DNA from 4 places in the Marinomonas sp. 63XJN7_7_ISO-PGPR-S23-202 genome. Region 1 is predicted to be linked to each of the others. Evidence: predicted binding sites of a transcription regulator. Region 1 holds the regulator's gene; each other region holds the start of a gene.
What was found. Region 1 encodes sigma-54, which starts transcription at its own class of promoters, with help from an activator protein. Its sites were predicted from a motif close to TGGCACNNNNNTTGCTNT; they were not measured.
Positions count from the first base shown of each region.

Region 1 (8,059 bases):
GGATAATACCATTCCGATAAAAGTACCGGATACAATGATAATAACCAGAGACAGCACGCCCACTGAATACAACTGGCGAATCAAAAGATTAATAGATTCCCCTAATCGAACAGGTAAACGCACAAGACTTTGAACAATAAATATTCCCGCTCTTCCAACTGCCTCCAGCCAATCTAAAAAACCAGCGCCCAAAGAAATCAAACTATTTATCATCTTTGACTCCTCTGTTCATCAGCAACACTTTCCGGATAATGAAATGGAACAGGACCATCAGGCTCCCCATTTAAGAACTGTTTTACTTGCGCATCATCAGAGGCACGAATATCGCTGGGTGTCCCTTGAGCAATGACATAACCACCAGACAAAATACAGACATGATCTGCAATGGATAAGGACTCTTCTACGTCATGGGACACCACGATTGAAGTAATACCAGACCCATCATTTAATTGACGAATCAGCTCGACTAGAACCCCTTTAGAAATGGGATCTTGACCCGTAAATGGTTCATCAAACATAACCAACTCAGGGTCCAATGCGATCGCCCTAGCAAGAGCGACACGTCTAGCCATCCCCCCTGACAATTCAGAAGGGAATAACTTTGCCGCACCTCGCAACCCCACGCTGTGCAATTTCTCGAGCACAATACCTTCGATTTTACTCGCATCAAAATTGGTATGTTCTTGCAGAGGAAAAGCGACATTTTCAAAAACAGACATATCACTGAATAAGGCACCACTTTGAAAAAGCATACCCATTTTCTCTCTGACTTTATATAAATCTGAACGAGACAAAGAATGAATATCCTGCCCATCAACAAAAACATGACCACTGTCTGGATAAAGCTGCGCAGCGATTAGCTTTAAGAGAGTCGTTTTTCCGGTTCCACTTGGCCCCATCACAGCGGTGATTTTTCCACGAGGAATATCCAGCGACACATCTTCATATATCACCCTCTCCCCTCTTGAAAAGCGAAGATTCTGTACTTTTATATACCTATCCAGCACGGACTCACCTATCCTTTCCCAATATAATAGTTGCTGATACTAACACTCGCCCTTATAAAATAGAATCGCGCAATAAACGGAATCGAAATTGTTTCAAAGATCAAGTCTTGAATTTACACAGCAAACCTCATTAAATGGGACATCTTTTTGATTCGAGAGTAAATAAGAGGTTATGCTGCTGTTTTCCGCTGCTCTAATTGCAGGCTTAGTCTTGCTGGTTATTAGTTCTGATAAATTCATTGAACATGCGGCACTCGTTGCCGAAAAACTAGAAGTGAGCCCCATTGTTATTGGAGTAATCTTGGTGGGACTGGGCACCTCTGCGCCCGAAATGGTTGTGTCGGCGATTGCATCATTTGATAATGCGCCAGGCATTGCTATCGGTAACGTATTAGGTTCTAACATTGCCAATATCGCGCTGGTTTTCGGCGCCACTCTGTTGTTCTCCGCCGTCCCGGTTACGAAAGATTTGATGCGTAAGGAGGTCCCCCTTGTTTTAACCATCACCCTGGTTACTGGCTGGTTACTTCATGATGGTACCTTAAGTTTTTCAGACGGTATCGTATTAGTTTTCATGTTTATTATCATGATGATCGTCATGCTAAAAGGCAGCAAAAACCTTGAAGAGCAACTTTCCAGTGAGCTCCCCGAGGATGATGGCAGCCCTGTCGGCAAATCCCTATGCATTTCACTTGTCAGTCTAGTGGTTCTGATAGGCAGCTCGAAACTGCTTGTTTGGGGAGCCATCGGTATTGCTTCCGCTCTTGGTGTCAGCGACATGGTGATTGGTTTAACTATCGTGGCCGTCGGCACCAGCCTACCTGAGCTAGCTGCATCAATCAGTAGTGTACGTAAAGGCCATCATGATATCGCCATTGGCAACATCTTAGGTTCAAATATGTTCAACTTGGCGACAGTGTTACCACTGCCCGCGTTAATCGCACCAGGCGTGATTGATCAAACCACATCGGGACGAGATTTCTATTGGGTTCTAGGTTTAACGGTTGCCTTGTCCTTACTCATCTATGGATTTGCCAAAACCAAAAACCAAAGCATTCCTCGCTGGATAGCCATTCCCTTACTCGTTTCGTACGCTGTCTATATTTTCTTCGTTAGCACAGGGGATTCTGTCTAATGATCAAAGCAAGCCACAAAAAACTACTACTGGGGGCTGGCGGCATTGCGATCGTTACTCTTTTTTTCTGGGCTGGCTCATCTGATAATAAAAATTTGCTTCAAACCGACAATCTGAGTAGCACCCCCGATTACTTCATTACAAAAATACACGCCACAGAATTTGACCAAGATGGCAAACTGATAGAAACCTTAACCGCAGATAGAGCTCTACATTACAACAAAGGTGCAAGGACACTTCTCGAAAACCCAAAGGTAAAAAGAGTTGAAAAAACGGGGAACTGGGAAGCACAAGGAAAAAAAGGGATAATTGAAGATGGCAGTAGTGATATTCTACTAACTGATGATGCATCAGCCGTAAAACATTACGTAGACTCACCAGACATCACACTAACAGCGGACAATATTCGTTATTTAGATAAACAGCAGTCACTTACGAGTACAGGAAATGCAAAAATATACTCAACACAAGGCGAAACATCTGCCGATGTCATTGTCACTTATATCAACACAGAAGAAGTTAAAATGACAGGATCTGTAAGAGGACAGTATGAAGCAACACATTAAGGTATGTACTTTCTTAGCCGGCTTATTCGTAAGCCAATGGGTACTAGCGCTTCCAGATGATACAAGCAAACCATTAAATATACAGTCCAATCAAGCCCATTTTGATCAAAAAACAGGCGAAGCCGTCTATACAGGTGACGTATTTGTAAAACAAGGTTCGATTGAAATTCAAGCCCAGTATCTGAAAGTCATCACCAATCCTAAGACGCGTAAATTCACCGAACTCATTGCAACGGGCCACCCTGCCAAATTTAGCCAACAAATCGATTGGCAAGGTAATATGATGATTAGTCGTGGTAATAAAGTCATCTATAAAACCGCTCAGTCCAAAGTGGAAATTTTTGGGGACGGCTACTTAAACAGAATGGATGACAAAATCACCGCCGACCATATTGTCTACTACATCAAAAATGGCACCTTCAGCGCCGAGAAAGAAGGATCAGGCCGAGTTTCCATGACGCTACAGCCACAAACCGAAAAAAAACAAGCATCACCACAGAAAAAAGAGAAGTAAATGGCCGTTTTAGAAGCAAAAAATCTCGCAAAAAGTTATAAAAAACGCCAAGTGGTTAAAGATGTTTCCCTCTCTGTCGAATCAGGCCAGGCGGTTGGCTTACTCGGACCGAATGGCGCGGGTAAAACAACCTGTTTTTATATGATCGTTGGCATGGTCACCAATGACGCCGGCGGCATCTTTATCGATGGCCAGGACATCACCAAATATGCCATGCATACCCGTGCTCAAAAAGGCATAGGCTATCTCCCGCAAGAAGCGTCTATTTTTAGAAAAATGTCGGTAGAAGACAACATTTACGCCATTCTTGAAACACGAAAAGAGCTTAATAGAGCCCAAAGAAAAGAGCGATTAGAAAGCTTATTAAAAGAATTTCATGTTACTCACATTCGCTCTAACTTGGGTATGGCGCTGTCTGGGGGGGAGCGTCGCCGAGTTGAAATCGCCCGGGCACTCGCGATGAACCCCAAGTTCATATTACTTGACGAGCCATTCGCTGGTGTGGATCCTATTTCAGTGGGCGATATAAAGCTCATTATCAGGCATTTACAAGAAAGTGGTATTGGTGTGTTAATTACCGACCACAACGTCAGAGAAACTCTCGACATCTGTGATAAAGCCTACATTGTTGGTAATGGACACATCATCGCATCAGGGGATGCCGATACCGTTATCAACAACGAACAAGTGAAAAAAGTCTACTTAGGTGACGACTTCCGCTTATAACCTCTTATTTTTGCAACTCAAAGGGAGTAACATGCATAACTTGTTCCATCTTTCTTACTTTCAACTTAACGATAAAAGAGTTGCTCTATGAAGCAGTCTTTACAATTAAAGCTTGGTCAACAACTGACCATGACGCCACAGTTGCAGCAAGCCATTCGTTTACTGCAGCTTTCAACGTTGGATCTTAAACAGGAGATCCATGAATTTTTAGAGTCTAATCCGCTACTGGAAATTGATGATGAGGAATACACTTCTAGTGATGCCCCATCAGCATTGAAAGAACGCGATAGTGATAGCGACAACACACACGCGTCTGAAAAAAAGGTTGAGTCAAACAGCAGCGAAGAAGCAAAGGTCGAATCAGAATGGACCGATAGTATTCCAGAAGAGCTATCCATTGACAGCGATTGGGACGATACCTACCAAAATTCAGCAGCGTCTGTCAGCCACTCCAACAGCTATGAAAATGATGGGGATTTTGAAAGTCGTAACGCACCAGAAGAAAGCATTCAAGACCATTTAATTTGGCAGCTCAACCTCACCCACATGTCAGATAGGGATATTGAGATTGCTTACGCCATCATTGAGTGTGTTCAGTCCGATGGGTATTTAAGCATTTCCCCAGATGAAATTTGGGAGTCATTGACCTCTGAACTTGAAGACCTTGAGCTTGATGAGGTCATTGCGGTTCAACACCGCTTACAACGTTTTGATCCCGTTGGTGTATGCTCTATTGATCTGCGTGATTGCTTGTTAGTTCAATTAGAACTGTTCCGCGAGCACCCTTTGTATAAGAGCACCTATAATTTAGTAGACAACTATCTCCCTCTGCTTGGTAATCGAGATTTCACTCAATTAAGCCGAAAAACAAAACTAAAGGAAGAATCGCTCAAAGAAGTGATTGAACTGATCCAGCAACTTAATCCTCGACCAGGGTCCATCATTGACACGGACGATACCGATTATGTTATCCCCGATGTGTCTGTACGAAAACGCAATAACGTCTGGCAAGTTGAACTGAATAATGACGCTCTGCCACCGGTTAAGATAAACGAAACCTACTCCGCCATGGCAGCAACAGCTTCCACATCAGAAGATGTCACGTACATCAAAAACTCCTTGCAAGAAGCAAAATGGTTCATGAAAAGCTTGCAAAGCCGCAATGAAACTTTACTAAAAGTCACTAGTTGCATTGTGAATCGACAGATCGACTTCTTCGAACTCGGTGAAGAAGCTATGAAACCTATGGTGCTTCATGATGTCGCAGAAGAGGTCGGCATGCATGAGTCTACTATTTCTCGAGTAACCACACAGAAATACATGCATACTCCTAAAGGCATTTTTGAGCTGAAATATTTTTTCTCCAGTCATGTCAATACCGCTTCTGGAGGGGAATGTTCTTCGACCGCTATTCGAGCTATGATTAAGAAGCTCGTTAGCGAAGAACCAGCCAAAAAACCGCTTAGTGACAACAAACTAGCCAGTATTTTAGCGGAACAAGGTATTCAGGTTGCTAGGCGAACTGTAGCAAAATATCGTGAGGCGATGAATATTCCGCCTTCCAATGAACGCAAACGACTCATCTAATACGGATACATTTCTTTATGCCTTTGAAATCTATATTAAAAGCTGAACTCGTTATCGCCAAACAAGATATTATCAGCAAGAAACGCGTACTAGAAAGTATTGCTGAAGTTGCATCAAACCGGTTACATTGCGACAACGAAGCAGTTTATGATGCATTACTAGGACGTGAAAAACTTGGCAGTACTGGCATAGGCAATGGCATTGCCATCCCCCATTGCCGTTTGGAGAGTGCCAACCACACAGCTCTAGTTGTCATGTCATTGCAATCCGCCATTAATTTCGACTCCGTGGACAAGAAAAATGTGGATTTAATTTTTGCTTTGATTGTGCCGCCAAGCGAATGCGACAACCATTTATCGACCCTATCAGAAATTGCCGAGCTGGCGCAATCTACCGAAAAACTCAATAAATTAAGAGCGGCCGAGACCAATCAAGCCCTTCTTACTGAGTTAGAATCATTATTGAATTAGATTTAATCTTAATTAAGGAAAAAGGTATGTTGGAAGAGTCTGTCACCATTATCAACAAACTTGGCCTTCATGCACGAGCCGCAGGAAAACTAGTCGAAACCACTTCTCGCTTTTCTTGCGATGTTACCATCGAGAAAGACGGGCGTAATGTCGATGGTAAAAGCATTATGGCAATGATGATGCTAGCTGCTGGCAAGGGCACGGACATCACCATTAAAACCAATGGTGAAGATGAAGAAGATGCCATCAAGGCCATTATTGCATTAATCAATGATCGCTTTGGGGAAGATGAATAAGGACAACAATGCCAGATAAAAATACACTCGCCCACCTACAAACGGTCACAGAGTCTTTAGAGTCTGGCGCCACATTACAAACGCGCTATTTATTAAATGGCGCTTTACCCGCACAAGATGTTGCTAGCCTTTTAGAATCCTCTCCCCCTAAAGAACGTAAGCAGCTTTGGGAACTCATTGAAGACAAAAACCAAGGCGAGGTTCTTCAATACCTAAACGAAGACATACGCCTACAGTTTCTAGAGAATATGAGCACCCAGCGGGTGGTTGCCGTATCTGAACACTTTGAAAGCGATGATTTAGCCGACTTACTGCAACACCTGCCAGACAAGGTGGTAAGTGAAGTCCTCTTATCCATGCCTCCTCAGGACAGACTAAGAGTTGAGGCCTTATTAAGCTACTCGGAAGACTCCGCCGGTGGCTTAATGAACACAGACACCATTACCATTCGCCCTAACGTCACCTTGGACAGAGTATTTCGTTACCTTCGACAATATAAACAAATTCCTGACATGACAGATAGCCTGTTAGTTGTCAGCCGCTCAAACCGACTTTTGGGAACGCTTCCCTTAGCCAAACTCCTAGTCTGTGATACAAAAACCACTGTACGAGACATTATGGAGACAGACCACACCGCCATCCACTCAGACACATCCGTAAGCGAAGTCGCCCAAGTGTTTGAAAAAATGGATTTGGTCTCCGCCCCCGTTATTGATCGCAGTACGGGAAAGCTACTTGGGCGTATTACCATTGATGACGTGGTCGATGTTATTCGGGATGAAGCCGAACACTCCATGCTCAGTATGGCCGGTTTGGAAGACGACGAAGACACTTTCTCGCCAATCATGAAAACCACTCGCCGTCGTGCTGTTTGGTTAGGAATCAACTTAATCACCGCCTTTATTGCCTCGTACGTCATCGGTCTTTTTCAACACACTCTCAACCAAGTTGTTGCGCTGGCCGTTTTAATGCCCATTGTTGCCAGCATGGGAGGCATCGCCGGCTCTCAAGTTCTTACTTTGGTCATACGCGGGATCGCCTTGGATCAGATTGGCTCTGCCAATATGCGTTGGTTACTAAACAGGGAACTGATTGTTGGTTTACTCAATGGTCTTCTTTGGTCAACCGTTATTGCCATACTGACAGCAGTTTGGTTTGACAACCTCAAGATTGCCTATATCATTGCGGGGGCGACCATCATCAACCTTTTGATTGCCGCTCTTACTGGAACTCTTTTACCAATTTTCTTAAAAAAACTTGGTATCGACCCCGCCTTAGCGGCCAGTGTTATTTTGACTACCGTGACCGATGTAGTCGGCTTTTTAGCCTTCCTTGGTCTCGCCACCATTTTTTTAGTATAGGTTCCCATGACTGACTTTGATCAATTTAATGAAGACGACATCCCTAAGAGTAAAACGCAGATCAAACGCGAAATGGAAGCCCTGCAAGAAGTCGGTAAGAAACTGTTAGCACTGAGCAAAAATCAGCAAAAAAAAGTTGTGATGTCAGAAACACTCAGAGATGCCCTTGCCGAAGCTGATCGCATCAAGCAACGAGAAGCGATGAGAAGACACTTACAATACATAGGCAAGGTAATGCGTACCGAAGACCATGAAGCAATTGCCAAGCAAGTTGCCATGTTTGATACAACCTCAGCTGCCTATAACAAATTATTCCACCAACTGGAAATAAAACGCGACGAATTGATCGGTGAGCATAGCAAAGAAGTGCTATCACAATACCTAGAAGATCATCCAG
Region 1 is NZ_CM149677.1:2,890,439-2,898,497, forward strand. It holds gene mlaE (lipid asymmetry maintenance ABC transporter permease subunit MlaE) at 1-213, opposite strand, end outside; gene AC0VYG_RS13425 (ABC transporter ATP-binding protein) at 210-953, opposite strand; gene AC0VYG_RS13430 (calcium/sodium antiporter) at 1,180-2,142, shown strand; gene lptC (LPS export ABC transporter periplasmic protein LptC) at 2,142-2,708, shown strand; gene lptA (lipopolysaccharide transport periplasmic protein LptA) at 2,692-3,222, shown strand; gene lptB (LPS export ABC transporter ATP-binding protein) at 3,223-3,948, shown strand; gene AC0VYG_RS13450 (RNA polymerase factor sigma-54) at 4,036-5,535, shown strand; gene AC0VYG_RS13455 (PTS sugar transporter subunit IIA) at 5,553-6,005, shown strand; gene AC0VYG_RS13460 (HPr family phosphocarrier protein) at 6,032-6,301, shown strand; gene mgtE (magnesium transporter) at 6,310-7,662, shown strand; gene yjgA (ribosome biogenesis factor YjgA) at 7,669-8,059, shown strand, end outside.

Region 2 (8,059 bases), 1.3 Mb from region 1:
CTGTTGCCTTCCACTAACGACATATTGCCGTCAGCATCGGTACCCACTCGACTAAATAAGTTCAAATTTGCGGCGATGTCGGCTTTGGTCAGGCCATATTTGGCCATTTCCACCAGCATGGCATCGTGACCATTTTGCATCCAATCATTACGATCGTTTTGGTAGTCGCGCTTGCCCCATTTGGCGGCAATGTGAGAGGCGTGACTGTTACCGCTGACGGTTTCATGCCAGCCCACGGAGTCTTCGATAATGGAAGCAAAGATTCGCCCCATGTCAGAATACAAGCAATGACCTTTGGTAAGTTTGAAAGTATGCTGCCCTTTTAAGGTGTCTGGCGCGTTGTAACGTTCCAATAAGTTTTCTGGGTTGTAAAACACCATGCCCACATTGGCATCGCCTTCGATGTCTGTGAGGGTCATTTGCATACCACGGCGCACACGCAGTGACCAATGGCTGGCAGCCGGAATAATGGTTTCGTACTTTTTCATAATAAATTTTCCTCTGCGTTCTATTCCATACTCGAAATGGACTGTTCCATTTTAGTAAGTGGTCGAAGCTGTTGATCGATTTCGTCATAAAGCGGCTCAGGCATATGACCTACCGGTAGGTCATAGGTGATTGAAGCGCCATAGGCATTGGGGGAATGGGGGTCATGACGCAGTTTGTCGAATACCCATAAGCGTGTGCCGAGGTAGAAGCCTTCTTTTAGATCATGGGTGACCATAAAAATGGTCAGTTTATGTTTGTGCCAAAGGTCCAATACCAAGGCATGCATATCCGCCCGAATGCCTGGGTCTAATGCACCAAAAGGCTCATCCAGCAGTAAAATGCGTGGTTTACAGATCACCGCTTGGGCAATGGCAAGCCGCTGCTTCATACCGCCAGATAACTCGTGGGGATAACGATTCAAGGCATGACCCAACCCTACTTGTGCCAGCATCTCAGCGGCTTCCTGCTTGGCGACTTTTTTCTCTTTGCCAAATAAATAGCCAGTGATAGAGGATTTTTGAAAGCCCTTAGCCGCGATTACATTCTCCAACACGGTCATATGGGGAAACACTGAATATTGCTGAAACACAATGCCGCGATCGGAACCAGGTTCGTTGGGAATCGGTTTACCATCCAACAGCAATTCCCCTTCGGTGGCCGTTTCAATCCCTAAAATCATTTTCAAAAAGGTACTTTTGCCACAACCAGAAGCCCCTACTAAGGTAATAAACTCCCCTTCTTGCACCGAGACATTGACCCGTTCGAGAATAATGTCTTGCCCGTAGGATTTGCCTATGTTGGTACCTTGAATAATGGGTGTCACAGCGGCCTTCTTCACGTTGGATACGGCAGTCTTTGTCTGAATAGATTGACTCATGCGCCCCCCTCCAGACTCCAAGGAAAGAGTCGTCGATTCAATCGAGCCAATAAGAAGTCAATCAAGAATGCCAGTAGAGTAATCCACGCCACATAAGGCAAAATGATGTCCATGGCAAGATAGCGACGTACTAAGAAAATGCGATAGCCCAGGCCATCAGTGGAAGAGATGGCTTCTGCGGCGATTAAAAACAGCCAGCCCGAGCCCAATGACAAGCGTATCGCATCAATCAGTTTGGGCATGATTTGCGGTAACAACACGCGAATTAAAATTTGGCTGCTGCTTGCTCCAAGTGTTTGTGCTTTCACCAGCTGTTCTGTCGGAATTTCCTGCGTTCGCCGCTGAATATCCCGAGCGATAAACGGGGTAATCCCGATGGCAATCAGGGTGATTTTCGAGGCCTCCCCTAATCCCACAACAATGAATAAAATCGGCAACAACGCCAAAGGCGGCACCAATGAAATCACGGTCAGCAAAGGGGAAAAACTGGCATTCACCACGGGTAGGGCACCCGTTAATAAACCTATAGCCAATCCCAGCAACGCCGCAATCAGCACCCCCGCCCCTAAACGCCCCAGACTGCTCAACGTATCCTGCCAGAACACATAGTCCCCCGTCCGACGACTGGGCTCAAACGCCATACGGTAGATCGCATCGCCCATTTGACTGAACGCAGGCAGCATTTTATCACTGGGGTTGATGGCTAAGCGGGCATCCGAGCTCACCATATAGATCACCAATAACAGAACAAAAGGCAGTAGGCCGATAATAATCGCACTGGTTCTGCTTGGTTTTAAATTAATCATTTTTTTCATGTTGAGTCCCATGACCACTCTCTTCGCTCTTCTTCCCTTAGTTTTCTCAATGAAAACCAAGGGAAGCCAGACCTCCAGAGAATGTGTTTGTCAGGTGAGTTACAGTTTTCCGTCGGCTGCCATTTGCATATAGGTCGGGTCAAAGCGCAGTTTGATATTGTTTTTATCGCCAAATACGCCTGCCGGCATTTGAATACCAACCGCCCCTGCACTTGGCGCCCCATCACCTAATAAACCGTGCTCAAACGAGAATTCAGCAACGTGCTTCATGGTAGTGTAGAGTTGTTTACTATCGACCAACTTAAGAGCTGATTGTGGCGTGTAGAACATGTGGGTTTTTGCCAATTGCGCATCGTAACTGGCAAGGTTTGTTTCCGCTGCCTCGGCCATGTCTGTACGGACTTCTTTGGCTTTTGCGCTGTTACCTTGCATCAATCCCATGATTTCGTACCAAGCACCAACAAGGGCTTTACCAAAATTAGGGTTCTCTTTAAGGGTTTTGGTATTGACGACCATGGTGTCTAGGATTTCGCCTGGGATTTGAGAAGAGTCAAACACATCATAGGTGTTCGGCATTTGTAGAATCTCACTGACAATGGGGTTCCATGTCACAGCAGCCGTTACGTCACTGGTGCCAAACACCGATGCCATGTCTGCATCAGAGGTGTTCACCACGTTCACGTCTTTTTCGCTCATTCCCACCGAAGCTAAGGCGCGAGCAAGCAAATAGTGAGACACACTAAATTGAACCAAGTTGACATTTTGGCCTTTAATGTCTTTTAGGTGTTTTTTGCCTTTCAGGATAACCGCATCATTACCATCGGAGTAATCACCGACAATCAGTGCCGTACTGTCTACGCCACTGGCCGCGGGGATCGTCAAGGCATCCATGTTCGCCATAGTACAGCCATCAAACTGACCTGCGGTATATTGGTTCATGGATTCAACATAGTCATTGATTTGTACGACATCGATATCGATACCGTATTTGTCGCCCCATTTTTTGATAATGCCGGACTCTTGAGCATAAGCCCAAGGCATCCAACCCGCATAAATGGACCAACAGACTTTGAAGTGGTCTTTTGCCAAGACATTGGCAGACAGTAGAAGAGAACAAAGCAGAACGGTTAACTTTTTCGCGGAGTATTGCATAGCGGTCACCTTTTCAGTTTTTACATTACACACGGAGTACCCTTGGCAAATATCGCCATGTGGTCTCCCGGGCTTTTGTCCCGCCGTGTAACCTTGAAACTGACAAGGTCGAATGCTCTCGGACCAGTCACTATATTTTTCTATATAGCCGGAACCCTAGCCTTCTATTACATCAAATTGTGAAGCTCGACTTCCCAAGGGTACGAACTTGGTTTACATAAAGCAGATAGTGTGCCAATTGCGCAATTTCCTTGTTTTAACAGGATTCATAAAGAATAACGGCCTCAAACGTCAAAAAATATGCACAAAAAAAATGAAACTTCTTGGGTCATAGAGCAAAAAACGCACTGCGATAGCGCAACCATGAATTAATTAATTCATTTAAAATTAATTATTGACAGTCTTAATACTCTTGTACTATTTTTGATCTGCCCAAGAGGCCCCGACGGACGCATGATTCCATTTTGATCAGAAAAATCACGCGATCTGTAGTGCTTAAAACCGGAGGAAAATAATGATGAAAACGAAAGCCGGAACGATGACAGCCATAGCAGAAACCTTGATGGCCGATAATGTGTTTGCTATTCGCCAACGAATTAAGAACCATTTAACTCTCAGGACAAATAGCAACCCACTTTTTATAATAGTGCGAGAGTTAGTCGCAAAAAGATCGAAAGTTCTCACAGCTCTTCTTTTATTCTTCCTATTGATTGCTGGCATACCGTTAGATTCGAACTTTTTCTCGCCCTACAACTTAACCTTTACCTTACAAAAACTGCAATTAGTCGGCATCACTGCCCTCATTTTTTTACCAAATTGATGCGTTACGCAACAAACCATGTTGAATACAGGGTGAGCATATCATCTGTTTGAAAACCCAAGCCCTTTTGACCAAGGTTAAACGTTGATGGATACCTTAAAAGACAATGTAGAGAGCATTCTAAAGCTCATTTATCAAAAACATCAAAGCCAACAGCGTATTTTGATAGGCATTGCTGGGCCTCCAGGTTCCGGAAAGTCAACGCTTGCTGAATCCGTTGTCTCAGAATTAAATAACCAATCGATAGACAGAAATACATCCGCTTTATTGCCCATGGATGGCTTTCATTATGACAATGAGATTCTGATTCAGCGTCATTTACTCCCTCGCAAAGGATCTCCTGAAACCTTTGATGTCAATGGCTTAAGCCATTTACTGACGAATGTGAAAAAAGCAGAAGGAGATATTCGTTACCCTATTTTTTTTAGAAAGCTGGATCGCTCTTTTATTGATGCTGGGCTACTTAAGAAAGAGGTTGATATCATCATTGTTGAAGGCAATTACCTGCTACTGGACGCGCCAGAATGGAGAGACATAGCACAGCTATTTGATATGACTGTATTTTTACAGTCTTCCTTAAGTATCTTAGAAGAAAGATTAAAATCAAGATGGCTTGGTCTTGGTTATTCTTTAGGAGATGCGCTAAAGAAAACCCATGATAATGACTTGGTCAACGCAAAACTGGTGCTTAACGCCAGTCTCCCAGCAGACCTGACGCTCTATGAATAATCTTTAGTTGCCTGCGACTTAATCACTTAGGAGCTTAGTCATTTAAGAATGTGGTGGGGGACTCTCGTAGCAGAGTATTTTGATTAATCATAAACTCTGTTGAAATTTGATAACCTGCCGCTCCTAAAGCACGAGCAACATGAGCAAAATGCCCGGCATTGATAACGGGTCTCACAATACCTTGTAAATCCAGCTGATCTAATTGTGCTTCTATTTCTCGAATAAGCCTCTCCCGAATCGTCGCAGGAAAAGCCCCATCAATGACAACCGTTTCAAAATCGATCACAGCCAAGGTCGAAACAATAGCGTGGCCTAAGCTACGGCCAGCACGTTTTAACCAAGCACTCACCGCTTCTTCCCCTTGCGACCAATCAAACGCTTCTAAATAAATATCCTGCGCTATGGGCAATGTTTGCTCTGTCATCATGTGTTCTAACGTCACAAGGGATGCATGATCAACTAAGCGCTCACCGCCACGCTCATCCGGTACACGTAATGGACCAAACCCACCAGCTCCGCCTCGCAATCCTGGGAAAACACTTCCATTTAAGACCACGCCACCACCAATAAAAGTGCCAACAAAAAAATACACAAGATCTTGAGCTTTTAAATCTGAACCAAAAAGAAGTTCTGCTCTGGAGGCGGCTGTCCCATCGTTTTCAATAGAAACAGGCCATTCGACGATCTCTTGGATCGACTCTTTTAGATCAAAATCACGCCAGGTTTTCATTTCTTGTAATGGCGCATCAAAGTCCGATGCCCAACTCCATAACTCAAAGGGACAGGCAATATTAAACGCACTAATATCCTCATGCAGTAGCTGCGCCTCTGATAAAAGTGTCGATAAGTTCTCTTCGATAAATCTAAGGGTATTACTCGGCGTAGGATAGCGATGGTAGCTTACTATTCTGGCTTTAATGTCACCGATAAAATTGATAAGAACAAGATCAAAAGAACGCCGCCCCACTTTAAAACCGATATAATGCCGGACGTCTGGATTTAAACGAATCTCTGTCGATGGCTGGCCTCGTTTGCCTCGAATAAGATTACCTTTTAATAAAAACCCTTCTTTTTCCAATGCCCGAAAAATCATCGAAATGGCATTCGCTGACAGCCCTGTCATTCTGGTGGCTTCTGCCTTCGTCAAGGTTTTATGCACTCGCATCAAGTGCAGTATTAAGCGCGAGTTAATCCCTTTTACCGTTGTTAAATTCGACCCTTTTAGTGGTTGTGAGTGCATGAAAATCTCTTAAAAAATAAAGGCATATAACGCGTTACCAGAAAAATCTATCCTAACACAGGAGGCTTTCTATGTGACAAGCATCATCATACACAAATTTGAGACCATGATCTGCTCAAACGAACTTCAACAACGTGCTCCACTCCTCTACCTCTAAAAGAAACGTTAAGAGAGACATTCAAACGCAATAAATGGGACAAAAAAAGCCCCTGCTGTTCAGCAAGAGCTTTTCATTTTCATCATCATTATAAGTTTTGTGTTGCTTTTTAACCGTGCTTCCGTGCACCGACATTCGCTTATGAGTCCATTTTCCTATTAGAACTAGAACCAAGTTTCCATTTGTAGGGCGAATAAGGTTCTACCACCTGAGCCCATAGGCTTAGCGGTATTGTCTAAACTAATGGTGTAGTTATCCAAGGCTTTACTCCAGTTCACATAGCTCACCGCAAAACGCAATTCTGGGCGAGTAAAAAAGCCACCAGCCGTCGACATTTTCAGCGTTGGAGCAATGGTTGCTTTGTAGAAGTTACCGTTGGCACTGCTCGTACCGTTATTGAGATCCATGTATTGATAAGAACCTTCGTACACCATTTCAAAGTTATCAGTAAAGGCGTCAGACAAACGCACGTTTAACGAGGCCCATTTGAATTCATCGCCTGTTTTAATACGGTCTTTACTGTATTCTGCCATGAAGGCTGGAGCCACTTTCCAAGTATCGTTTAAGTTAGCCACACCAAACGTGAAGAAACGCACTGCTTTGGCTTTGTCATTCAAATCACCGTCTGCGCCGATTCGTTTTAGCTCAGCACCCAGACCCTTACCAAGTAAAATACCGGTTTTCGAAAAGCCCTTAGATAATCCATAAAAACTTCCGCCATGATAAGCAAACAAGGTATGTATACCACTGTTTGCACGTACCGTTGGCGAACTCACTGTTGAAGCACGTTGATCGTTACCAGGAGAGGTCATTCCACTGACCATAAATTGCCATGGACCAATATGGTTATTCATGGTGGCAATATAGTTTTTAATATTGTTACTAGAGGTATCGGTACCAAAATCACGGCCGTAAATGGAGAAGTTTGACTTCCAGTCATTGCCTAACTGCACATCATAAATACCCGCACCCGTACCGGATAAGAAAACGATATCTGAGTCGAAGAAGTGGATATCAAAGTTGTCGCGGTCGAAACGCTTACCCGCCCATACTTTGGCATTTTTGAATGCGCCCGTAAAAGAGCTGATATTAGATAGCTCCGTATAGATTTGGCGAACGTTGAGTTTGCTCTGGTCTGCTGTCCAATCATTGCTGGTTTGAGTACTGTCAGCAATCATGATTTTATAAAACGATTTGGTGCCGTTGTCAGCAACACTTTTGTGGATCAGATCCGTTTCAACATAGTTATCGTCTTCAAGACCTAAACGTCCAACGGGGGCTCCAAGGGTTCCTGCAGCGGTCATATATGGACCCGTTCCTAACACTTTACTGTTGTCGTTAGCGGCCCCATAACCATGGTTATTCATCAACAGTCCAGCACGAGCGTAAGCATGAAACTCGAAAGAAGAGGCATCATCAGACGCTTTAATTGCGGTCGCGGTTGCTTCTGAGGCTTTATTGGAAGCTTGCTTTGCCGTTTTTTCTGTCTTATTCAGGCGAGCCTGAAGCTCATTAATCTGCGTCTGCAAAGACTGAAGGCTTGTACTCGTACTTGCATTGGTATCGGCCGCCCATGCTGAAGACATTGGAAATTGCGCTGCTAGCATTGCGATTAGTAGGGTCTTTTTTGTTGTTATCATTTTTTTCTCCATCACATATCAAAATATGACAATTCATCAGGGTAAACATCATCATAAAAGTGCACAGGAGAAATGCGTTCACTGCTTTCATTCGAGCATTAATCACAGTCAACGCAATTCAATAAAAACAACATAACCTT
Region 2 is NZ_CM149677.1:1,601,577-1,609,635, reverse strand. It holds gene AC0VYG_RS07420 (urea amidolyase associated protein UAAP1) at 1-488, opposite strand, end outside; gene AC0VYG_RS07415 (ABC transporter ATP-binding protein) at 509-1,366, opposite strand; gene AC0VYG_RS07410 (ABC transporter permease) at 1,363-2,181, opposite strand; gene AC0VYG_RS07405 (putative urea ABC transporter substrate-binding protein) at 2,281-3,333, opposite strand; guanidine-I (ykkC/yxkD leader) riboswitch at 3,396-3,504, opposite strand; gene AC0VYG_RS07400 (hypothetical protein) at 3,848-4,153, shown strand; gene AC0VYG_RS07395 (AAA family ATPase) at 4,241-4,882, shown strand; gene AC0VYG_RS07390 (ROK family protein) at 4,917-6,122, opposite strand; gene AC0VYG_RS07385 (carbohydrate porin) at 6,444-7,919, opposite strand.
Region 2: a site for sigma-54 is predicted at 3,553-3,570, ahead of AC0VYG_RS07405 (putative urea ABC transporter substrate-binding protein). Genes of this name have one in related genera too.

Region 3 (8,059 bases), 2.3 Mb from region 1:
GAGCAATAACCAAGGAGAGATAACAAAATGCTTTTGCAGCTCCGTCGTAATGCTATTAATCTTAGCAAAAGACACATCGCCATCATGCACCAGCATTAAACCAGCAGCTAAGTAAATAATCATGGCCGCTATCATGGCAGGCAGAGTCGTTGGCATCATGTTTTTTATATGGGAGAACACATTGGTCCCCGTGACCGCTGGAGCCAAGTTAGTGGTATCAGACAGCGGAGAGATTTTATCCCCGAAAAAAGCACCAGAAACAACAGCACCCGCCGTCCAGTACACAGGCACATCAAACCCTGCACCAATGCCCATGAGGGCAAGACCTACGGTTCCGACTGTCCCCCAAGAGGTCCCCAGCGAAACAGATACAACAGAGCACAACAGCATGGCGGCAACCAGAAAGATCTGTGGAGACAGGATGGTTAAACCATAGTAAATGAGAGTCGGTACCGTACCACTCGCGATCCAAACACCGATAATCATACCGACACAAATCAGCACCGAAACGGAGGGTAACGCAATATGGATAACGTGAAAGACCCCTTCTTCTATGTCTTTCCATTTAAAACCAAGCTTTATACCAACGAGTGAAGTAAGCGCAAGACCAATAGCAAGCGGAATGTGCGGGGTGAAGTCACCAAAATAAAAAATCTGCACCCCTAATACCATAAGTGTTAAGACCACAGGGGTCAGGGCAAGCAACAGACCCGGACGACTAATCCCAGTATCCTGATTTTGTTCAGTCATAAAAGCTTCCTTAATTGCACTTTTTCACATACATATGACTAGTGTAGCGAAAAGAAAAAGCTTTGACCACGAAGCAATATTATTCAGAAAATAGGATTTATTGTCTATAAAAAGCCATTTTTGATATATCTTTTTAGATTTTTGCCAAATCAGAGCAGTTAATACGAGAGGAGAAGCTTTTTGCGAAATTGTTTTGAATTCAAAATAGTTTCGAATAGTACAATTTTATTTAAAACGTTGAAGAGAAAATACTCGCGCGCACCAAAAGGATACCTTGATAACAGCCTAACCCATTTAGTAACGAATCGATATGCCACCAAACAAGCTTAAGTTTCCAGAAGCTCGAACGCATCCGCTTGAGAAATCACCGTCGCATACTCACCATGAAGATTGGCTAATGACATAGCATGAACCTCTTCTGCACTGCGCTCACGCCCATCAAAATCCAATGTAGAAAACGCGAAACAAGCACTGCTGACGACATAGGTCGTAAAGCCGATGTTCCCAGCGGTTCGAACGGTCGACTCAATCGAGTGGTTGGTACTGACTCCCACCACCACTAACCGATCAATCTGCTGGCCTTCCAGCCATGATTGCAAATCCGAGTGAGTAAAAGCATCAGGCACGTATTTCTCAATAACCTTTTCCCCCGATAACGGAATAAAGGCTTCTTGCACCATGACCCCTTCTTGCTCAGGCCAAAATAAAGAATCCTCTTCCCGCGACAAGTGATGAACATGCACAATGGGCGCATTGTTCACACGCCAATGGGATAACAGCTCCGCAATCTCTCGTTCCGCATCAGGATTATTACGCTCTCCCGCTTGCGGCCAGGCCATACCATTTTGCATATCAATAATGAGCAATGCCGTCTGACTAACCATTGCTGTCTCCTTGTTCTTTCACTGTTTTTTCGTTTACAGAAAAGTCTACTCTAGAATATAAAGACAAACGTTTAGACAGTTTCCATATATACCAACCCAGGGCTAAAATCACCATAAGAAGTAAGACAATCACCCCCGATAGCAGGTTCATTCTGTCAACAATGGACGAGGTTATAGCAAAGTGATGTTTCAGTTTATCGATTTGCTTTTGCAGATCTTGCACATCCTCTAAAGAAGCACTGGACACTTGTAGAATAGCCACACTACGCTCAAGCTCAAACACGGTCTTCATCGAGTCTTTGGTTAGGGCCTTGCTCTTACTCGCTTCGCTCTGACTTTCCGTGACTGGCGTTTTCGCAACTTCGGTCTTTGCCGCCTTTTCGGCCTTCTTCACAGCGGTCATCTTAGCGGAGGCATGACCCTTAGACTCAGCCTTTTCCATCTCTTGATCAGCCCACGCCAAATGAACAAAACAGCCAACGAACAAGCACAGTGCGATTTTTTGCAACATGAAAGACCCTAGTGATAACAATCAAAAACGGAATACCCTCAACCATAGCAGCGAATTACACCGAAAAGTAAGCAAAAGTTCACGCACGTAATCAGGGCAAACCATCAGAAGACGCCAATTTTTTGCAATAACTAAGTCGGGACACCTCCTTTTTACAATTCGTTTTGTAAAAAGGTAATAAGACCCAATGAACCAATAAAAGCAAAATCATTTAATTTCAAGCACTTATATATTGGCACGATCATCGCTATGGCTTTTCATAGAAAGTTTTTCACAGCAAATTGTTCACCGCAAATAATAGGTCGCGAGACAGAAAATAACTTCCGTCACCTTACGGCCATTTCTAAAACAAGGAGAGCACTATGAAAAATACAATCATGTCCATCCTTTTCATATCAGCACTTACCGCTAGCGCAGCGCATGCCCAAACAAATGATCACTGGACTGACCGGGCGAAAGACGCGTGGATTGATGGCAAAGCGGAAGCCTCTTTATTATTCAATAAACACGTTAACGCCTTTCATATCAAAACCAGCGTAAAAAATGGTGTGGTGACCTTAACGGGTACCATAGATAATAGCACCGATAAGGACCTTGCAGGCGAACTGGTCGAAGGTTTACAAGGTGTCAAAGGCGTAAAAAACAACATCACCATTGCGGATACTCCCGCAAACTCACCAGAGGGCGCCGATAAGAACAGCATGACAGATCAAGCCAAAAGTACCTTGATCGATACGAAAATTGCGACCGTATTAAAAACCCGCTATTTATGGAACCAAAACATAGAAGGAACCAAAATACACATTGACGTCGATAAAGGCATCGTCACCCTCACAGGGAATGTAAAAAGCGATGCCGAAAAACAGCTAGCCGTGCAGATTGCACGTAACACAACGGATGTAAAACAAGTGAAAGATGAGCTTAAAGTCGCCCCCATAGCCGCTTAATAAGCGATAACGATTAAATACGTTAAGCACAGAGCGCAAGCCTTCTCTGCGCCCATCGTAGATGGGCGCTTTACCTTGTTCACTGCTTTGTCCCTCTTTTATTTTTATCCCCTCTCCTCACAAAGAACTTGCAATACGTCCGAACTCTGCTTTTAAAAAATCCACCAGCAAACGCAGCTTTTTAGCACGGGAGGATCCTGGCGGAAACACGGCGTATACATCAATATCAGTACAACGATAGTCTGGCAAAATACGCTTTAACAAGCCTTTTTGAATACGAGGATTGGCATCGTATACAGGAATACGCCCTATACCATTTCCCCCTTCCAAAAACATCGTCCTAGCCGCTGCATTATTAGTACTGACCTTGCCCATTACCGATAAACTATAAGAACGTGATCCTTGGCTCAGATGAACAGAGTTCGCTGCTGGCTTATACACAACCCAATCATGATCATACAAATCCTGAGGCTGAACAGGCGTCCCTCGCTTACGAAAGTACTCAGGCGAGCCACATAAATAGGTTTCAAACGAGGCCAGTATACTGGCTTGTAATCCAGAGTCGGCCAATGGCGCACCACGGATAGCAAGATCCACTCCGTCTTTAATGATATTAACGACCTCATCACTTAATGACACATCCAGTTCAATTAAAGGATACAAACGACGGAACTCATTCAAGGCAGGTACCACAACTTGCAGCCCTAAATTCACCGGGCAGGTGATTTTTAACTTACCCACGGCCTCTTGTTTTGATCGCTCTATTTGCAGATTGGCTTCATTGGCCTGAAAAGCAATGGTGCGACAACGCTGATAATAGGCCTCTCCCGTATCGGTTAGCGACAAACTTCGAGTGGTGCGATTGAGTAACACAACCCCAAGCTGGTCTTCTAGCTTCTTCAAATGATAGCTCACCACGCCGCGAGAAATCCCCATCGCTTTCGCGGCCGAAGTTAAGCTGCCTTGTTCCACTACTTGAGCAAACACCACCATACTTTTTAACTGCTCGAACGAAATGTCCATACATGCCCCTTATCTGCAACTGACTTAGCAATTGTATCAATTATTAGATCAATGAAGTCAACTTTATTCCTGTGTTCAAACTGCTAAACGCCTTCTATACTGACCACAACTTAACGATCAATCCGACGAGACCTTTGCACGATGTCACGAGCGACGCCAAGACACGGCAAAAAAAGACGAAAAAGCGGAGTTTATACCTATAAATGAGCATTTTGAGTCTGTTTTTAACAAAGTATTGGCAAGCGCAGTAGTCGTTGCAACAGTCTCACGACACCAACAAGGAGTCATAATAATGAGTACGAACAAAATTTTAGTGGTTCTCACTTCTCACTCAGAAATGGGTAATACAGGTCACAAAACAGGATTTTGGGTAGAAGAGTTCGCCGCTCCTTACTACGCCTTTATTGATGCAGGGGCTGAAGTGACGGTTGCGACACCAAAAGGTGGCCAGGCTCCCATCGACCCAAACAGTGAAGCACCGGATGCCCAAACAGAAGCAACCAAACGCTTTTATGAAGACAAAATGGCGCAAGATGTCATCGCCAACACGCATAAATTGAGCGATATGAAACAAGATGATTTTGATGCCATTTTTTACCCAGGTGGTCATGGTCCACTATGGGATTTAACCAACAACGAAGAGTCTATTGCACTCATTGAAAGTTTTGTCCAAGCAAACAAACCAATTTCTTCTGTTTGCCATGCCCCAAGCGCGTTTTTAAACATTAAAGACAGCAAAGGTGACTACTTCATTAAAGATAAAGTCGTCACAGGCTTTACCAATAGCGAAGAAGCAGCGGTACAGCTTACCGATGTGGTGCCCTTCTTGCTTGAAGACGAAATGAAAAAACGTGGTGCGGACTATCAAAATGCAGACAGCTGGACACCTTTTGCTGTGCAAGATGGTTTGATGATTACAGGTCAAAACCCAGCGAGTTCAGAGCTTGTGGCAGAGAAACTACTGGCTCAACTAGCAAAATAGTGAATTGACTCGATCGCTCGAAAAAATAAACCAATAACGGATTGGTTTATTTATCCAACTAAAAAGCCCGTCCTCAAAGTCTGATTGAGTGACGGGCTTTTTGATGCTGACATCTTCATACAAGCAAAGTACTTTTTCACCTTAGCGTTGAAACCCCTCACTCTTTGAAAGGCACAGGATTAAAGTTAAGTACTAACGAGTCCATCTCTTTGCTAATTTTGCCATTAATCTCATTTATGACAAAAAATGGGCAGATTCTTTTTAAATAATTGGATCAATTATTGATTCAAATGTCATTCTATAGCACGTCATATTGCCACCTCGTATACTAACCATATAGCAAAGACTGATAACATTTTGACCTTCGGGAGAAAAAGACATGGCCGTTATATTAATCGCAAGCGCCGCTTATTACTGGCTTTATGCTGCCTAACCTAATAGAGTGCTTTTAAAACAAAAAAACCAGACATCCGTCTGGTTTTTAACGAATAACACGACAATTATGGCAGCTTGTAATCAAACACAATAATATCTTCCATTATGGGCCCCAGCTGTGCCTTTAACGCCATATGCTCTGGGTGTGGCAGGTAGTTATCAAGGGAAGCTTGATCAACAAATGTCATCAATACACAATGGGAATAACCTTTATTACGATCTTCTGAACTGGAGTTTTCGCCCCACTCTACCGATTCAATCCCCTTAACCTGATGCTGAATCGCTTCAAAATTCCCAAAACAAGTTGAGATATCTTCTGCCGTAGCCTCTTCTTTAAACTTTATAAATAACACATGGCGAATCATAACGTCTTAGCTCCTAATCGATCATTTGCTTACTGATTATTAATATCAGGGCTAACTCAAGAAAACCAAGTTTTCTGGCACTTGTGCTAATTTAATGCGGCCTTTTTCATCAATTTCTATCAGGTTATCTAAATGGGTAAAATGCAAGTCACTCAACACCAATACTTTTTCTTGTTTTTCCTTCAAGGATTCAACAAAGGCATGAGCATCAAAGGTATCATGGGCTTTCATATAAGTGACGAGTCGTCGAAACAACTTAGGCAATATCACGTATTCATCCGTCAGGTTGCTTAGCGATTCTACTTTAATAAAACGGTTGGTTTTATCCTCACTCCATACGCCTTTTTTCGCCGATCGTGCTTTTATAGCTGCTTTGGCAAAACGTGCTCTTAAATCGTAGAAAAGCCCATCATAAAACGTTGGATAAGCGAACCCTTTTGCTAACATTTTAAAGTTTACCGAGGTTTTTGCGATGCGGTTATCCAGAAAGATAGTCTGTCCGTCTTCGTATTCGGTTTCGCCAGCAAACACAAATGCTACAGGGCGACCATAGCGCTCGGCCATACGCGTTATAATATAACCTGGGACGCCATCGTCTGCGGACACTACTCGACTTCGAGAGTCATTCCACTGAGTGTTTTTAATTCCTAGTAACTTCAACAAATATTGCGTGGCAGAATCCGCCCACTCAGCAGGTTGGTGCTCGCTTTTATAATGGGTTTCTAAGGTATCGATGGCTTCAATTCGCAGCTGGGCATGCTCCTTTTTGTTCAGACGCACTTTACTGCCTTCTAACAAATCCCACTGCGCTAAGTCATCCGCTTTGAAGCGAACAGAGTCGCCATCCGGCGAATAACCCACTATATGAAAAGATCCTTTAATTACTCGAAATGACATTTCCATTCCTCCTGTACAGGAAACAAACGATTTATCATGGCTAGATTGCGCCTTTCCACAGCCTCTGTACACTGCCTTTTCAGAAAAATTAATACATAAACTTTATAGCGGTAAATCCTCCCAAACCCACCCTAAGGTCAATTTTGTTCAATACTCAAGAGATAACAAAAGGGATAGTCGTCATCGATTTTTACTCTTTTGGAATACGCTATGACCTTATCTCTAATCACTTCTATGTCATTGTTCGCCTTAGCGGCCTCTTTATCTCCTGGTCCAGTTAACCTTGTCTCACTAAGTGGCAGTGCCCGCTATGGCACGAAAACAGGATTACGGTTTATTACTGGCGCGACACTGGGCTTTGTCGCTTTATTTTTAGTAATTGGTTTTGGTCTACATTATTTGATCAGTCATCTGGCTTGGATTACTCAAGTATTACAATGGCTAGGCATCATGTTTTTGCTTTATCTAAGTTTTCAATTATTCATAGATGATGGGCGATTAGACGCTGATAGTCATAAAAACGCGCCTACCTTTATGACGGGCGCTGTCATGCAGTGGCTGAATCCAAAAGCCTGGTTGGCTTCCCTCTCAGGCATCGCCGCTTACATTCCCAGTGCAAAAGCATTCGAAGTTGTCACCTTTGCTGGCTTATACTTGCCTATTTGCTGGTTATCTTTAGGAATGTGGGTTTGGATCGGCATCGTGCTTGGACAATACTTCCAAAGCCCCGAAAAAATGCGTTTGATGAACAAAACACTTGCCGTTCTGTTGGCGGCCAGCTGCTTGTTACTCGTGGTCTAATCCTCTGAGGTTGATAAGACTTAAGATGATATGGAACGGCGATATTGATCCGGTGTTGCAGCCACTCGTTGTTTAAAGACGCGCTGAAAATGCGCTTGGTCACTAAATCCCACCGTCTGCGCAACGGAAGAAATCGCCTGACCTTGTTTAAGGGCTTGTTTTCCCAGTTGAACCCGTCGATTCAAACGATAGGCATGGGGTGTCATATTAAAATGACGCTTAAAAGCACGAACTAAGTAACTTGTATTATAGCCAAATTTCTCGCTAATAAGATCCAGCGACATCTCTTCTAGACAGTGCTGATCTAAATAGCTCGCCACAAGATACAGTCGATTCGGTGGCAACAAGGTTTCCTCTCCTCCATCGCGAGTATCCAGATAACGAAATAAGGCGACAACGTAGTCTATGAGTAAGACTTCTTTTTCCATAACGGTCAACTGATGGGACATAATAGCTTGGCATAA
Region 3 is NZ_CM149677.1:564,479-572,537, reverse strand. It holds gene nhaC (Na+/H+ antiporter NhaC) at 1-750, opposite strand, end outside; gene AC0VYG_RS02570 (cysteine hydrolase family protein) at 1,077-1,634, opposite strand; gene AC0VYG_RS02565 (hypothetical protein) at 1,627-2,145, opposite strand; gene AC0VYG_RS02560 (BON domain-containing protein) at 2,508-3,092, shown strand; gene AC0VYG_RS02555 (LysR family transcriptional regulator) at 3,210-4,115, opposite strand; gene AC0VYG_RS02550 (type 1 glutamine amidotransferase domain-containing protein) at 4,408-5,097, shown strand; gene AC0VYG_RS02545 (Dabb family protein) at 5,598-5,897, opposite strand; gene AC0VYG_RS02540 (thermonuclease family protein) at 5,949-6,794, opposite strand; gene AC0VYG_RS02535 (LysE family translocator) at 7,005-7,595, shown strand; gene AC0VYG_RS02530 (AraC family transcriptional regulator) at 7,616-8,059, opposite strand, start outside.
Region 3: a site for sigma-54 is predicted at 2,379-2,396, ahead of AC0VYG_RS02560 (BON domain-containing protein). Genes of this name have one in related genera too.

Region 4 (8,059 bases), 430 kb from region 1:
GGCAAAATAGATGTCCCCTGTACTTCTAGCACACTTTTAGCCTCTGTGCGTTCAATGATTTTTACTAACGCAGACTGAATAAATTCATCTTCACGCACATTTCCTTTGCTAGAAAAGCGCTGTTCTTGAGCAGGCTCACCATCCTCTAAAATCAACATAGCAACAACCTCATTCGCCTGATCTGCCGATGTGCCAAAGTACGCTAAGGTGAGTTTTGGGTAACCTTTAAAGCCCATTTTTACTCGTTTGGCGATGCGCTTTTTTGCTTTCTCTACATTCATTTTTAGCTTCCCTTTTTATCAACCCAGACCTTAACAACATGATAAAAATGCCGTTCGCAAACCAAGAGTAGCACTAATGCCCACACCATAAAGAAATAAATGCGCCAAGGGGAATAAAAAGAACCTTAACTAACCATCATTAAAAGTAGACCTGACCGTCAAATTACTAGAAAATACTTGCTATATTCGACGCCATAGCGAATTGAACCTTATAACACGGATCTAAAAGCGAGCCCAAATGAACCCTTTGTTAGAACATGCCTTGACTGTGTTTATGGCTTTTTTTGCCATTATGAATCCGGTTGCTAATACGGTTGTTTTTGCAGGCTTAACAGGCCATAAAAGCAAGTCTGAGCAACTCAAAGTCGCCAAAAAAGCAATACTGTTGACGTTCTTAATCATTTTAGTCTTTTCTGTTTTAGGAAAAGCCCTTTTTCATTTGTTTGGCATTACCTTACCCGCCTTGAGAATAACAGGTGGGTGTTTGATCTTTTTGGTGGGCTATCAAATGCTTCATGGGGAAAGTTCAAAACTCCACAGCCCGGAAGATAATGACGACTCGAACGAATCAGACGAGGCAGTTTCCCCTTTAGCGGTGCCTCTGCTTGCAGGCCCGGGCACCATCGCAACCGCCATGAATTATTCTGCCGCTGGTGGCTGGCAAGAAATCGTTATTACCGTGTCAGTCTTTCTTGCTCTGTGTTTTATTACCTTTTTCTGCTTTATTTTCAGCTCAAAAATACTCTCTTTAGTCAGTCAAAGCGGACTGACTATGATCACTCGCTTAATGGGGCTGATTCTTGCCGTTATCGGGGTGCAAATGCTCGTCACAGGAATAAACGTAGCAATCCACATTAGCTAAAAATACCAGCAGCACCAAGCATTAGGCTACAAGGGGGGACTGATTTGTATCTTTATGATCACTCCCCAATATCCCTAGAGTTACATTGCGCTGACTGGTAAACTGCCTGTTCCAATTTTCTGTGGACAGAACTTCATGCAAACTTCAACTCTACATCGTTCAAAGTGCCCCTCTATTATTGGGTTAACCGCCATTATTTTCGCCGCCAGTTTGCTAACTGGCTGCAGCAAACCACCACAAGAACAACACATTGAGGGCTATGCCCAAGGTACCACTTACCATATCACCTTTTGGTCGAAGAAGAAGGTACCAACTGATGAGGTGGAATCTTCTTTCAATACTACCTTGGCACAAATCGATAAAGAATTATCGACTTATCGACCAGACTCCTACATTTCCAAATTCAACTCCAGTACATCGACAAAGTGGCAGCCAGCTTCCCAAGATTTTATTGATTTGATTAATATCGCCAAAGACATCAATAAAAAGTCAGAAGGTTGTTATGACCCAACCATCGGCCCTCTATTTGATTTATGGGGCTTTAAAAAAGACACCCTTCATGTACCAACGGACGCAGAAATAGCGGCAACAAAAGCGGATATGGGAATGGATAAAATCCAAGTGGATGAAAAAGATAAACTTATTCGCAAGACAAACCCGTTAGTCCAATTGGACTTCTCCTCCATGGGCGAAGGCTACACCATAGGAAAACTGAGTAAGATACTTGAATCCAAAGGAATCAATAACTATCTCGTTGAGTTTGGTGGGGACATGAAAATCAAAGGACACAAACCAGATGGTAAAAAATGGCGCATCGCTATTCAGCGCCCCATCAAAGAAAAAGATGGTTCACAAAAAGTGTATAAGATCGTCACCATTGAAGATGAAAAAGGCGTCACACTAGATACATCCGGAACATACAACCACTATTTTGACGATAAAGGGGTAGAGTACTCTCATATTCTGAATCCAAGCACTGGCCGCCCTGTTACTCACGATTTGGTTTCTGCCTCTGTTTTCGGTACAGATCCAAGAATCAGCGATGCTTGGGCAACCACGATGCTATGTCTTGGTCCTGTCAAAGGGGCTAAAATAGCCAAGCAACAACATCTCGAAGTATTCTTTATCGAACATAAACATGGCAAATTTGTAAACTCCGAGAGCGAAGCCTTATCTTCTAGTAAACGCGTCAAATTCGACAAATAACCCTGCGTCACAATAAGAAGTTGAGTAAGCGAATTTACTCAACTTCTCTTCATAACCAAACCATTCTTACAAAAGATACCTCCATCTGGCATTTAGTCTAATCAGAAAAAGCAGCTACAGGCGTCAGCGCTATTGTCGATAACATCAATTTTATGCCGATAAGATTGGTCTCACTGCGCAGTAATATTTAAAAAGAACAAATGAACGAAAAAGACAGCCTCTCTTAAACACCAATCCTTACGTCAATCAACGGTCTAGAAAAACCGACAAAGCGAAAATGAACGAATATTCATATTTTCTTATATTTTACTTAAAATAGACAAAATAATGACAATAGATCAAAATATTCGCACCAATAAAGAGCATTAGCCATCTTTAAAATGCTCTTTATGTGAGCACAAACAAAGAAAACAGCTCTATTTTGAAACGTTTCATCTTTCTTCTCACTAGAAAACATCAATATTTGCTTTAATTTTCATGCAAAAAGCACATATGGCACGGTGTCTGCTATAGGGATTATTAGTCACATAAAAAAACATTTCTTTGTTGCGTTTAGAAAAAGAAATCTCAGGAGGCACATATGAAATTGCTTATCGCTATCATCAAGCCATTTAAACTTGATGAAGTTCGTGAGGGACTCTCCGAAATAGGCGTTCGCGGTATTACCGTAACAGAAGTCAAAGGTTTTGGACGACAAAAAGGACACACAGAATTATATCGTGGTGCCGAATATGTCGTCGATTTTCTGCCAAAAGTAAAAATTGAGGTCGCCTTAGATGATGCATTAGTTGAAAAGGCTATGGATGTTATCTGTCAATCAGCCAATACAGGCAAAATTGGCGACGGCAAAATTTTTGTACTGACACTTGAGCAGGCTATTCGGATTCGTACCGGAGAAACCGACTCAGATGCTCTTTAATAAAGAGCCCCCATATTACTCCCTACCATAAATATAGCTAAAACAGAGGCAATATTGATGAATATTAAAAGATTAATAACAACCATAGGTGGAGCTTTACCTCTACTCACTCTATGGATGATTCCCTCCCAAGCAATGGCCGATACACCTAGCCTGGATAGCGGAAATACCTCATGGATGATGGCATCGACAGCGCTGGTGCTACTGATGACCATTCCCGGTGTTGCCCTTTTCTATGGCGGTATGGTACGCCGTAAAAACCTATTATCTGTTGCCGCCGCGACTTTTGCGATCACATGCTTAATTACCATTATTTGGTCCGTTGCAGGTTACTCACTTGCTTTTAAAGGTGACGGCGCATTTATTGGTAACCTAAGTGCACTGTTTCTAAATGGCATGAGCTATAAATCACTGAGCGGCTCTATTCCTGAATCAGTATTCATGACCTTTCAAATGACTTTCGCAATCATTACACCAGCATTGATTATTGGTGCCGTTGTGGAACGGATGAAGTTCTCTGCCATGCTATGGTTTATGGGACTGTGGTCTTTGTTAGTTTACTCACCTATTGCCCATATGGTTTGGGGTGGCGGTTGGCTCGGTGGCGACGGCGTGCAAGATTTTGCTGGCGGCACCGTTGTACACATTAATGCAGGGGTTGCAGGCTTAGTGGCCGCGCTAGTACTTGGTAAACGTAAAGGCTATGGAAAAACAGCAATGCCTCCCGTTAACCTTGTCTATACCATGGTTGGGGCATCTCTTCTTTGGGTAGGCTGGTTTGGTTTCAACGCCGGTTCTGAGTTAGCGGCAGATGGTACAGCGGGCATGGCGATGGCCGTGACGCAAATTGCAACAGGGGTTGCTGCAATGGCTTGGATGTTTGTTGAATGGGCAGCTCGCGGCAAACCAACTCTTCTTGGTATGAGTTCAGGAGCGGTTGCTGGTCTCGTTGCCATTACCCCTGCATCTGGCTTTGTTGGACCAATCGGTGCGTTCGCAATCGGTATCGCAGCTGGTCTTGGCACGTTCTGGGCTTCTGTCTACCTGAAAAAAATGCTTGGTTATGATGACTCATTGGACGCTTTTGGTGTTCATGCGGTAGGTGGCATTATTGGTGCACTGTTAACAGGGGTGTTCTCAGCGGCTATATTCGGCGGTGCTGGCCTTAATGATAATGCGCACGGCAGTATCCTTAGCCAATTCATTATTCAAGCAAAAGGGGTCGGCTTTACCATTGTTTACGATGCAATTATGACCTTTATCATCATTAAAGCGATTGATATGGTTATGGGCATCCGCGTCTCCGAAGAAGAAGAAACCGAAGGCCTTGATACGTCTTTACATGGCGAACAACTATACGAATAATCACTGTCTTAAATACATCAAGGGCGCTTACAAAAGCGCCCTTTTTCTTTTGACTCAGCTACTCAGTGATTTCTAAAAAGTGAATTTAACCTAGAGGGCCACCTAAAATAGTGTCCTTAAGACCGGCTATAATGTTTTCACCTGTCTCTTGTCTTAATTCATCATACCAAGCTTGTGTCACCAACATGTCTTTTCCATGGGTCACATCACAACGCTTACGCGCCTTTAATACCAAGTCTTTGGCTCTTTCATGGCGCAAGCTTTGATACTGTAACAACGCCTCTTTGACTTCTTTTGTTTTGGCAAAACACTGCCCTAGGACGACGGCATCTTCCATTGCAGAACAACCACCTTGCCCAATGTCTGGCGTAGTGGAATGAGCAGAATCCCCCAACAAAGCAACACGACCTTTAACAAAACTACTAAAAGGTTCAATATCGTGGATTTCAATACGGTTTGTCGTTTCAGGATCAATCCGTTCAATCAAGAGTTGGACTGGATCCGCCCAGCCTTCAAAGTAGGTCTTTAGATTCTCTTTCACTGTCGCACGGTCTTCTGGTAAGCCAAGAGGTAACGGCACATCAAAGAAAAAGTAAAACTGACCGCCAGCAATAGGCATCACTGACACGCGCTTTCCATCTCCAACGAAGGTCGTCCATTGCTCTAATGGTGCTATTTCTTCATCTGCCGTCACCAAACCATTCCAATTAACATATCCCGCGTAACGTCGCTGAGCTTGATAGCCAAGGACATGGGAGCGTGCGACGGAATGCGCGCCATCAGCAGCAATCATAAAGTCCCCTTGAGCAATACTACCATCGGTAAAATGAGCAACCACACCCGTATTGGTTTGTTCGACACGCTCTAGTCGTTTCGCAAACTGGACCTTGTCTCTTCCCCAGTGATCAATCATCTGCGCTTGCAATCCAGCTCGTGCAACAGGGCAAGGCCGCTCTCCCACTGCCTCAATCAAGGGCACGAGGCTAAACTGAGTCATGGTCGCGCCAGACTTGCCATCTTGGTATGCCATTGCCCGCATAGGCCCACCAAGGTCATCCATAATATGCCCCATCCCTAAATGATTCATACACTTCACCCCGTTAGACCAGACTGAAATGGCCGCCCCAACAGGCTTGATCTCTTTTACTGCTTCAAAAACATCACAATCAACACCTTGCTGTTTTAAGGCTGCTGCGGCCGACATGCCACCGATGCCCGCTCCAATAATCAATGCTTTCATGCTTTCTATCCTCTTATGATCGATATCCCCACAAAGCACAATGCGTTCCAACCCCGTTGATTCAGCGCATCCGCATGAAAAAGATACTTATTTTCAATAATTAGAACTCCGAAACATTTGTTTCTATAGTCTGACGATAACGCAAATTCAAGGAAGATATAAGTGCCTTACATCAAGCAAACTTAGACTAATATCATTTTTTATAAATAAAAACTATCGAATTGATTTTTTCCATAAACCCACTTGCTAGTTTCATCAAGTCATGTCAATTTAAACTTCGAAGCGTTCACTGTAATAGAGGGCAAAAATAACAATGACAGTCCATGAAAAGAAAAATCGGAGTCTTTATCGAGATCAGTTAATCAAAGAGAAAGTAGGTCTTGAACGGTTGCGGACTTTGCTCGACAACACGAGCAATAAACTACTTCGCATTCCACAAGTCTACTCTGCAGATAAAGACACCATTAGTATGCAGGCGATTAAGCAAACCCATGCGAGCGAACAACAAATGGCTCAACTAGGCAGAGGTCTTGCTATGCTCCATTCTCATCCACTAAAACGCTACGGACTCGATCACGACAATTATATTGGACTTAACCCACAATATAATAATTGGTCCGACAATTGGGGCGCTTTTTATGTTTCTTATCGTCTTGAAGCTCAAATTCAAATGATCAAAAACACCAGTGTGGCTGAGCAATTTCAGAACCAATTAGATAAGCAAAAAGCGTGTTTGACTAATTTTTTAAATCAACATTGCCATCAACCAACGATGCTCCATGGTGATTTGTGGTCTGGTAATGTGCTGTTTGATGAACAAAATGTGTGGCTAATAGACCCCGCGATTTACCAAGGTGATAGAGAGGTCGACATTGCCATGACGGAACTGTTTGGCGGCTTTAGCGAGGCGTTTTATCACTCATATCACGCCATACTCCCTCGCTCTGAGCACTATGCAGTAAAACGTGATATCTACAATCTTTACCACTATTTAAACCACTACAATCTATTTGGTGCTAGCTATTTAAGCGACTGTGAGCGTTGTTTTCAATCAATTGACAGGCTGAGCCTCTAGCCTGTTGCAGTATATTAAATAGCGAGCCCAGCTCATGAGACGAAAGTCTCTCATCACTCCTCAACTAACCGATTGCTTTTATCATCTGGGTGCTTTTTACCATCTGGGTGCTTTTTCAAAATGGTGTACATATAAGCAACGACAATCAAGTTAATACTCAATACCGCTCCGGTCACTAGATTCGGGTCTTTAATGATTTCGTAAAACTCAAAAGGCAAGTACACCGCACCGCTTAAAAAGGCAAACCATTCAGTCCACCGCATTTCATGCCACAATCCATAAGCTTCCACAAAACGCACCAAGGCATAAAAAACAGCAATCACAGTCACAAGAGTAAAACTGGAATGAGTTAAACTATCCACCGCGTGCAACAGCATCTGCGCATAATGACCATCCGCACTCCAGTGCAAACGGCTTAATAACTTTAACACCTCGGCATGTAAATTAACGCCTTCCAATATATGGATACCAATTGCGAGCAGCAAGGCTGCTACTCCTTTTAATGCCTCAAGAAAAGCAATGGTCTTAAGACCCGAAAATTTCATACACAACTCTTACTATCAAAAAGAATGCTCAAAGGCAGAAAAATATAGGCGCTCATTCTATAAAGAGACACTTATCGTCAAAAAGAAAAAACCACGGTTTTACATAAAACACAATCAATCATGACATTTTAACAACAAACCCCCTTAAGGAAATGGAATCAAAAAAGCCCAAACTCACTGGCATGAGTTTGGGCTCTAATCTAACCACGAATGACGTGAAAGAAATATTATTAATCAGTCTTTTACGCGCTTCATTGAAGAGAAACCATAAAAAGACACAACGAGGAAGCAAATACCCGGCACAATATAAGACATGGCAGCACCATAAGAATCAATCACTCCACCTTGAACCACTGGCATAATTGCCCCACCAAGGATCGCCATAACAAGACCCGCCGAACCAAATTTGGCATCTTTACCTAAGCCATTTAATGCCACGCCATAAATCGTTGGAAACATCAAAGACAAACTGGCAGAAATCATAACAATCGCCCACACACCTGACATGCCAGGGTTAATTGCTGCGTACACACACAAAGCGGTACCTAATAGTGCCATAACGCCCA
Region 4 is NZ_CM149677.1:3,320,591-3,328,649, forward strand. It holds gene AC0VYG_RS15400 (hypothetical protein) at 1-281, opposite strand, end outside; gene AC0VYG_RS15405 (MarC family protein) at 520-1,143, shown strand; gene AC0VYG_RS15410 (FAD:protein FMN transferase) at 1,279-2,349, shown strand; gene AC0VYG_RS15415 (P-II family nitrogen regulator) at 2,930-3,268, shown strand; gene AC0VYG_RS15420 (ammonium transporter) at 3,326-4,633, shown strand; gene hpxO (FAD-dependent urate hydroxylase HpxO) at 4,719-5,873, opposite strand; gene AC0VYG_RS15430 (fructosamine kinase family protein) at 6,187-6,948, shown strand; gene AC0VYG_RS15435 (DUF2127 domain-containing protein) at 7,002-7,493, opposite strand; gene fucP (L-fucose:H+ symporter permease) at 7,728-8,059, opposite strand, start outside.
Region 4: a site for sigma-54 is predicted at 5,906-5,923, ahead of hpxO (FAD-dependent urate hydroxylase HpxO). Genes of this name have one in related genera too.